2 regions of the Streptomyces rectiviolaceus genome follow, and region 2 is predicted to be linked to the other one. Evidence: riboswitches for the same ligand, from Rfam matches in the RefSeq annotation. Region 2 holds a riboswitch; the other holds the start of a gene.
What was found. A riboswitch is a leader RNA that binds a small molecule or an ion and turns the genes downstream of it on or off. The one in region 2 is predicted to bind S-adenosylmethionine.
Positions count from the first base shown of each region.

Region 1 (4,203 bases), on a different contig from region 2:
AAGGGCGCGCTGGTCAAGCACGTCCAGGCCACCGCGGATTCCTGGGTGGCCGCAGGACGGCTGAGCGCGCCGGACGGCAAGAAGGTGGTGAGCACGGCGAAGGAGGCGTCCTACGTGCGGTGAACGGGGCCCGGGCGAGGGTGGTTGGCGTGGAAGGCCGGGTGCTCGTGCAGGCGGCGGACGTAGGTACGTACGTGGGGGTAGCGGTGGGTGGCCTCGGCTTCGTCCGGGGTGAGGCGTTCGTCCGGGGTGAGGTGGACGAGTGTTGCCCACAAGTCGACGTCCGCCGCGGTGAGTTGGCCGCCCACGAGGTAGGGGTGGGAGGCCAGACGGCGGTCGATCTGGTCCAGCGTCGAAGGGGTGAGTGGGGTGAGTGGGGTGAGCGGGGTTGCGAGGAGTTCGTGCCAGGTGTCGATTCGTGCGGCCAGGGCCGGTGGGCGCAGGAGGGTGAGCGGGCCACGGCCGTGCGCGGAGAAGCGACAGGCGAGGTCGCGCAGGATGTCGGGGGTGTGGTTGCTGACGACGTGCCCGCTCCATCGGTCGCACAGGGCGGGAACGGTCAGCGGGCCGTCGAAGTGGTGCTCGGTGGCCTCGTAGTGGCCGTGCAGCGAGTCGAGTGCCGCCATGGCGGTGGTGTCCGGTGTCAGGAGTGTGGTCGTGACCGCGTCCCTGAGCCCGAGCAGGTCGAGAGTGATCGAGACGCGCAAGGAGCGGGGACACCCTGCCGAGAGGTACAGGTGATAGCGGTGGGGGGCTGGATAGAAGCCGCCCGCCAGGTCGGCGCCGATGCGGCTGCGGATCGGCGACGGACGGGCGCCGAGTGGACTGGGCATGGCTCTCCAGACAGGTGAGGGGGCGCCGACCGCGCGCACGGCGTCGGTGGCACAGCGGGGGAGAGGGGGGAGAGGGGGATCCGGGGCCACGGAGGGCCGCATGAGGAAGAGAGCCGAAGCGATGACGCCTCGTCTCCGTGGACGTCTCTTCTGCGGGACGACGTCAGGCGGCTGGAGCCGAGGCGCTGCACACGCGCAGCAGGTCGATGTGCAGACGCCGTGTCAGGAGGCGGGGGCGGGGCCGTCCCGCGGGCAGGGGACGCCGTGGGGTGCTTTTCCTCTCACCGACCGCCCTGGACATGTCCACCAGCCCTGCCGTCGAGGCCCGTTGCGTCCGGAGCCGCGCTTGCCCACCATCGTGACCGTCACCGGAAGTCTGGATCCGGGCACCAGGCGCCGTCAAGAAGGCGTGGAACTCCCGGCGTGGAAGCGGAACAGAAGGCGCGGCCCCGCGGTTGTCCCTGACGGAGGCGGACGACGAGGCACCTACGGCGATGTGAGCACGCCCATGATCCACAGGCATTGCGCACCGCCACGGACCTCACGTAACGTCCCGAGCAGGTTACGAGCGTCAGCGTCAAGCCCTGGCTTGCTGACCGGCAACCCTCCCACGCGGCGGGGTGCTCCAGGTGAGGACCAGGCGGTGCCCGACCAGGGTTCCGCAAGCGCGAGACCGGCGAGACTGGCGAGGCCCCAGGCCCGCCGGCCGGAAGGGCGGAGGTGACGGACGTGGCACTTGTGCCGCCCGCGTTGCCCGCCCCTCGCGTCATGGTGATCGCTCCGAGCCGCCAGGTGCATCTGTACTCCCGGCCGCACATCGACCTGCAGCGTGTCGCCGGCGCGCTCTGTCGTTCCTGACCCGTCACCCCGCCGCCGCACCCTCGGAGCCGAGGGGCCGGTGTTCTCGTACGGTCGATCAGGAAGGCACTCCTCCGTGTCGTCATCACCTTCACCTTCATCCGCGCTGCCCTCTTCCGCTCCTTCCTCCGCGCTGCACCTCGCCGTCGCGCTCGACGGGGCGGGCTGGCACCCGGCCGCGTGGCGCGAACCGGCGTCCCGCCCCCGGGAGTTGCTCACCGCCCAGTACTGGGCCGATCAGATCACCGAGGCCGAACGCGGCCTGCTCGACTTCGTGACGATCGAGGACGCCCTCGGGCTGCAGTCCTCGCACTTCACCGAACCCGACGGGCGCACCGATCAGGTCCGCGGACGGCTCGACGCCGTCCTCATCGCCGCCCGCGTCGCCCCGCTGACCAGCCACATCGGACTGGTGCCGACGGTGGTGGCCACGCACACGGAGCCCTTCCACATATCCAAGGCGATCGCCACGCTCGACTACGTGAGCACGGGCCGCGCGGGCGTACGGGTCCAGGTGTCGGCACGCCGCAACGAGGCCGCGCACTTCGGACGCCGCACCTTCCCCGCCTTCGGCATCGAGGACCTCGACGACCCCGCCGTCAGGGAGTTGACCGTCGACCTCTTCGACGAGGCGGCCGACCACGTCGAAGCCGTGCGCCGGCTCTGGGACAGCTGGGAGGACGACGCGGAGATCAGGGACGTCGCCACCGGCCGCTTCATCGACCGCGACAAGCTGCACTACATCGACTTCGAGGGCAAGCACTTCAGCGTCAAGGGGCCCTCGATCACGCCACGGCCGCCACAGGGCAGGCCCCTGGTCAGCGCGCTCGCCCACGAGGCAGCGAATGACGCGCCGTTCCGGCTTCTCGGCCGCTCCGCCGACATCGGATACGTCACCCCGCGCGACGCCGGGCACGCACGCGTCGTCGTCACGGCGGTCCGTGCCGAACAGGACGCGGCAGGGCGGACCGGCGAACCCCTGCATCTCTTCGGTGACCTGGTCGTGTTCCTCGACGACGACCCGGCCGCCGCCACGGCCCGCAGGGAGCGTCTGGACGCCCTCGCCGGTCACCCGTACACCAGCGACGCGCGAGTCTTCACGGGTACACCGGCGCAACTGGCCGAACTTCTCCTGGAGTTGGGACAGGCCGGTCTTACCGGGTTCCGGCTGCGTCCCGCCGTCATCGGCCACGACCTCCCGGCGATCACCCGCGGCCTGGTGCCCGAACTGCAGCGCCGCGGCGCCTTCCGGCACGCCTACGAAGCCGACACCCTGCGCGGCCTGCTGGGCCTCGCCCGCCCCGCAAGCCGCTACGCCGCCACCGCCTGAGCCGGACCGGAAGGGACCCCTCATGAGCAAGTCACCGGACAAGCCGCTCAAGCAGATCCACCTCGCGGCGCATTTCCCCGGCGTCAACAACACCACCGTATGGAGCGACCCGGAGGCCGGAAGCCATATCGAGTTCAGCTCCTTCGCGCACTTCGCGCGGACCGCGGAGCGCGCCAAGTTCGACTTCCTGTTCCTCGCCGAGGGGCTGCGGCTGCGTGAACAGGGCGGGAAGATCTACGACTTGGACGTCGTCGGGCGGCCCGACACCTTCGCCGTCCTGACCGCGCTCGCCGCCGTCACCGAACACCTCGGCCTGACCGGCACCATCAACTCCACCTTCAACGAGCCCTACGAAGTGGCCCGTCAGTTCGCCAGCCTCGACCACCTCTCGGGCGGACGCGCCGCGTGGAACGTCGTGACCTCCTGGGACGCCTTCACCGGCGAGAACTTCCGCCGTGGCGGATTCCTGCCGCAGGAGGAGCGCTACTCCAGGGCGAAGGAATTCCTGAGTACGGCCAATGAGCTGTTCGACTCCTGGCGCGGTGACGAGATCGTCGCGGACCAGGAGAGCGGCACCTTCCTGCGCGACGCCCAGGCGGGCGCCTTCGTCCACCAGGGTCAACACTTCGACATCCAGGGGCAGTTCAACGTCCCGCGCAGTCCGCAGGGCCGCCCGGTCATCTTCCAGGCCGGTGATTCGGAGGAAGGGCGCGAGTTCGCGGCGGCCGGCGCGGACGCGATCTTCAGCCGGTACAGCACGCTCAAGGAAGGTCAGGCGTTCTACACGGACGTCAAGGGCCGCCTCGCCCGCCACGGCCGCACCCACGACCAGCTCCTCATCCTGCCCGCCGCGACCTTCGTCCTCGGGGACACGGACGCGGAGGCGGAGGAACTCTCCCGGGAGGTGCGGCGCAAGCAGGTCAGCGGCGCCACAGCGATCAAGCACCTGGAGTTCGTCTGGAACCGCGACCTCTCCGCGTACGACCCGGAAGGCCCGCTGCCCGACATCGACCCTGACGTCGGCGAGCACACCATCGCCCGCGGCCGGGCCCAGGTGCGGATGTACCGCGACCCGCTGGCCACCGCCCGGGAGTGGCGCGAGCTCGCGGCGGCCAACAAGTGGTCGATCCGCGACCTCGTCATCGAGACCGGCAACCGCCAGTCCTTCGTGGGCTCCCCGGC
Region 1 is NZ_BAAAUG010000022.1:94,475-98,677, forward strand. Features, by position in the region: gene ABD378_RS06160 (beta-L-arabinofuranosidase domain-containing protein) at 1-123, shown strand, start outside; gene ABD378_RS06165 (glutathione S-transferase C-terminal domain-containing protein) at 111-833, opposite strand; SAM riboswitch class IV at 1,394-1,507, shown strand; gene ABD378_RS06170 (putative leader peptide) at 1,602-1,691, shown strand; gene ABD378_RS06175 (LLM class flavin-dependent oxidoreductase) at 1,768-3,021, shown strand; gene ABD378_RS06180 (NtaA/DmoA family FMN-dependent monooxygenase) at 3,044-4,203, shown strand, end outside.
Region 1: it holds a riboswitch for S-adenosylmethionine, as region 2 does, so the genes downstream of both, ABD378_RS06170 (putative leader peptide) here and thrC (threonine synthase) in region 2, are expected to answer to the same signal.

Region 2 (4,203 bases):
GCCTCGCCGTCCGCGGCGGTGGCGCAGCGCGCCGCCCTGTCCGCGGGCGTCGTCGGGCAGCCCATGACCGTGTTGCCGGTGGTCCTGAAGTCGCCGTACGGCGATTCGTCGTAGCGCTTGGCGAAGGGCTCGATCACATCCGCGGCGGCGGGCACGGCCGCGGCGCCGAGCGCCCCGGCCGCGAGGCCTGCCGTGGCCATGGCCACGCCACCGATGCGTCGCGCGCTTCCCATTACCTGTCTGACCCACATAAGTGGGAAATGTAGACAAAACGCCCGGCCTTGGGTGGTTACGCCACGCGGCGGGCCGCGTACTCCGCGATGTCGGCCATCGGCGGCCGCTCCTCCGTGTCCACCGCATGGGTGCGCGGCTCGAACCCTTGCTCGCCCCGTTCGAACTGCGTGAGCTCGGGGCGTACGAGATGGCCGCGCGCGAGCCGCAGCTGCGCCGTCCGGTAGATCGCCGCGGCCATCCGGCCAAGGGCCTGCCCGTCCTGGTGCCGGTGCTTGCGCACACCGACGTCCACCTGCGCGAGCGCGTCCAGGCCCACGGTGTGCAGCGCGTCGACGAGCAGGCCCAGCTCCACTCCGTAGCCGACGGGGAACGGCAGCCGCTCCAGGAGGGACCTGCGCGCCGCGTACTCGCCGCCCAACGGCTGGACGAATCCGGCCAGTTGGGGCCAGTGCATATTGAGCAGCGGGCGCGCCATCAGCTCGGTGACCCGGCCGCCCTGACCTGCGGTCCCGGCCAGCGGGCGGTCGTACATCGCCTTCACGAAGGCCACGTCGGGCTCGGTCAGGAGCGGGCCCACGATCCCGGTGACGAAGTCCGCCGAGAACTCCTTCAGGTCCGCGTCGACGAACGCGACGATGTCACCGCCGGTCACCAGGAGCGAGCGCCACAGGACCTCGCCCTTGCCGGGCACCGCCGGGATGCGCGGCAGGATCTCGTCCCGGTGCACGACCCGGGCGCCTGCCTCCCGCGCCACCTCGGCCGTGCGGTCCTTCGAGCCGGAGTCGATCACCACGAGCTCGTCGACGAGCGAGGCCTTCTCGACCAGCTCACGGCGGATCTCGGCGACGATCTCGCCGACCGTCTCCTCCTCGTCGAGCGCGGGCAGGACGACACTCACCGAGGCCCCGGACGCTCGTTTGGCGGCGACGAGTGCGCTGAGCGGACGGTCGGCAACGGACCAGGAACGCCTGGTCAGCCAGCGCTCGGCCTCTTCCAGCACGGGTGGCTCCTCCTGTGTGTGGCCTACATGTGATCCATCTCGCGGTTCGGACGACTATCTCAAGGGTCCAGGCCGTCGGTTACAGTCTTGAACAACGCGGATGACCATCGCATGTCGGGGGTCATCGCGTAACAAATGCCCGGGGCCCATGAATCCCCGGCGCCATACCGCTCATCCAGAGGGGCAGAGGGATACGGCCCGTTGAAGCCCCGGCAACCATCCCGCCGACCGCGCACGCGAGGTCTCGGTGGGGAAGGTGCCAATTCCGTCTCGTGACGAGATGCGTCACGGGGAAGATGAGGAGAAAGGGCCTCGCCTCCATGGCTGCGCAGACTGTCGAAACGAACGACACCACCCCCTCCACCTCGGCTGCTGACCGGGGATCCGTGGACCTCGGCCCCGCATCGGGCCTCTCCTGCCGCGAGTGCGGCGAGCTCTACGCCCTTGGCCCGATCTTCGCCTGCGAGGCCTGTTTCGGCCCGCTCGAAGTCGCGTACGACCTGCCGACCGGTGACCCCGAGGCGCTGAGGAAGCAGATCGAGTCCGGCCCCGACAACATCTGGCGCTACGCGCCCCTGCTGCCCGTCCCGGCGGACGTGGCCGAGAAGCCGAACATCAACCCCGGCTGGACCAAGCTCGTCAAGGCCGACAACCTCGCCCGTGAACTCGGCGTCGAGCAGGGCAAGTTGTTCGTCAAGGACGACTCCGGCAACCCCACGCACTCCTTCAAGGACCGCGTCGTGGCGCAGGCCATCGAGGCGGCGCGTGCTTTTGGATTCACGACGTTGTCGTGCTCCTCCACCGGCAACCTCGCGGGCGCCGTCGGTGCCGCAGCCGCCCGCGCCGGCTTCCGCTCCTGCGTGTTCATCCCGCACGACCTGGAGCAGGGCAAGGTCGTCATGGCCGCGGTCTACGGCGGCGAGCTCGTCGGCATCGAGGGCAACTACGACGACGTGAACCGCTTCTGCTCCGAGCTCATCGGCGACCCGCTCGGCGAGGGCTGGGGCTTCGTGAACGTGAACCTGCGGCCGTACTACGGCGAGGGTTCCAAGACCCTCGCGTACGAGATCTGCGAGCAGCTGGGGTGGGTCCTTCCCGACCAGCTGGTCATCCCGATCGCATCGGGCTCGCAGCTCACGAAGATCGACAAGGGCCTGAAGGAGCTCATCAAGCTGGGTCTCGTCGAGGACAAGCCTTACAAGATCTTCGGCGCGCAGGCCGAGGGCTGCTCCCCGGTGTCGACCGCCTTCAAGGCGGGCCACGACGTCGTGCGCCCCCAGAAGCCGGACACCATCGCCAAGTCGCTCGCCATCGGCAACCCCGCCGACGGGCCGTACGTCCTGGACATCGCGCGCCGCACGGGCGGTGCGGTGGAGGACGTGAACGACGAGCAGGTCGTGGACGCGATCAAGCTGCTCGCCCGGAGTGAGGGGATCTTCGCGGAGACCGCCGGTGGTGTGACGGTCGGCGTCACCAAGAAGCTGATCGAGGCGGGGCTCATTGATCCCTCCCTCACCACGGTCGTGTTGAACACGGGTGACGGTCTCAAGACCCTGGACGCTGTTGCCGAGACGTCTCAGGCGACCGCGACCATTCGCCCCAGCCTGGATGCGTTCCGCGCCGCTGGGCTTGCAGGCTGAGCTTGCTCGTTTACCTGCGGACCGTTGTGGCTGGTCGCGCAGTTCCCCGCGCCCCTGAAGGGGCCCCACGCACCCCGAGGTGAATTCATGAGCGTCAACGTCCGCATTCCCACCATTCTTCGCACCTACACCGGCGGTCAGTCCGAGGTTGCCGCCGAGGGGGCGACCCTCTCCGAGGTCATCGCCGACCTGGAGGCCAAGCACGCCGGTATCGCGGCCCGTGTCCTGGACGACCAGGGCAAGCTGCGGCGCTTCGTGAACGTGTACGTGAACGACGACGACGTCCGCTTCGAGCAGGGTCTTGAGACCGCGACGCCGGACGGTGCCGGGGTGTCGATCATTCCCGCCGTCGCCGGTGGTTGATCCTTTAAAGAAACACCCTGCGTAATCATGATTGCCCCCTCCGCGAGAGAAGCGGAGGGGGCAATTCCATGTGGTTGAGCGCGGTACAGTTGGGAAGCGAGCTTCCCCGTTTGTGCCGAGCGCATATACGAAGTCGCCCTGAGGGCGACAAGAAGTAGCCAAAGTGCACTGCCCATTTGCCCCTCCCGTGGCATTTGTCTGGCCCGACTTGCCCTGAACTCCGGCGAATTCTCCGCATATTACCGATCAGGCGTGCCCAGAATTCTCGTCCGATTGACCTGTTGCAGAGGGCAGTTGGACAGATACATTCAGCCGCGGTCGACGCGTTCCGGCGCACGCCTCCACAACCCATTGGGGGGGTGAGGTCTGACCCGGGTCCGCGAAGTGCGGGTCCGTGCAAGGGCCAGTAATAGGGGAGTTAGGCATGGCTCAGGGCACCGTCAAGTGGTTCAACGCGGAGAAGGGGTACGGCTTCATCGCGGTCGACGGTGGTGCGGATGTTTTCGTCCACTACAGCGCGATTCAGATGGACGGCTACCGCACCCTTGAAGAAGGTCAGCGAGTGGAGTTCGAGATCTCGCAGGGCCAGAAGGGTCCGCAGGCGGACATGGTCAAGCTCGCCGTCTGATCTCGGCGCGATCGGCCAGCGACTTAGCGAGTGACGAGGGGCCCGTATCCCGACAGGGGTACGGGCCCCTCGTATGTCCGGCCGCATCCCGCCCCGTCCCGCCGCCCCGTCCCGCCGCATCGTCCCGTCGTGCGGGCCTGGGCGCGCGCCCCCTCGTGCGTCTGGGATCCGTGAGAGGCGCTTGCACTCGTAGGGGTCGAGTGCTAATCATTGGGCTTAGCACTCTCCCAGTGAGAGTGACAGAACTTGGATCGGGTCGGTGAGGCCCGCAGGCCGGGTGGGGCAAGGAACCACACGGTTTGCAGGCCGTCCGTCGCGGGCACTGGCGCGATCCGGAG
Region 2 is NZ_BAAAUG010000038.1:110,991-115,193, reverse strand. Features, by position in the region: gene ABD378_RS13060 (LAETG motif-containing sortase-dependent surface protein) at 1-200, opposite strand, end outside; gene ABD378_RS13055 (glucosyl-3-phosphoglycerate synthase) at 290-1,234, opposite strand; SAM riboswitch class I at 1,403-1,537, shown strand; gene thrC (threonine synthase) at 1,555-2,874, shown strand; gene ABD378_RS13045 (MoaD/ThiS family protein) at 2,962-3,237, shown strand; gene ABD378_RS13040 (cold-shock protein) at 3,662-3,865, shown strand.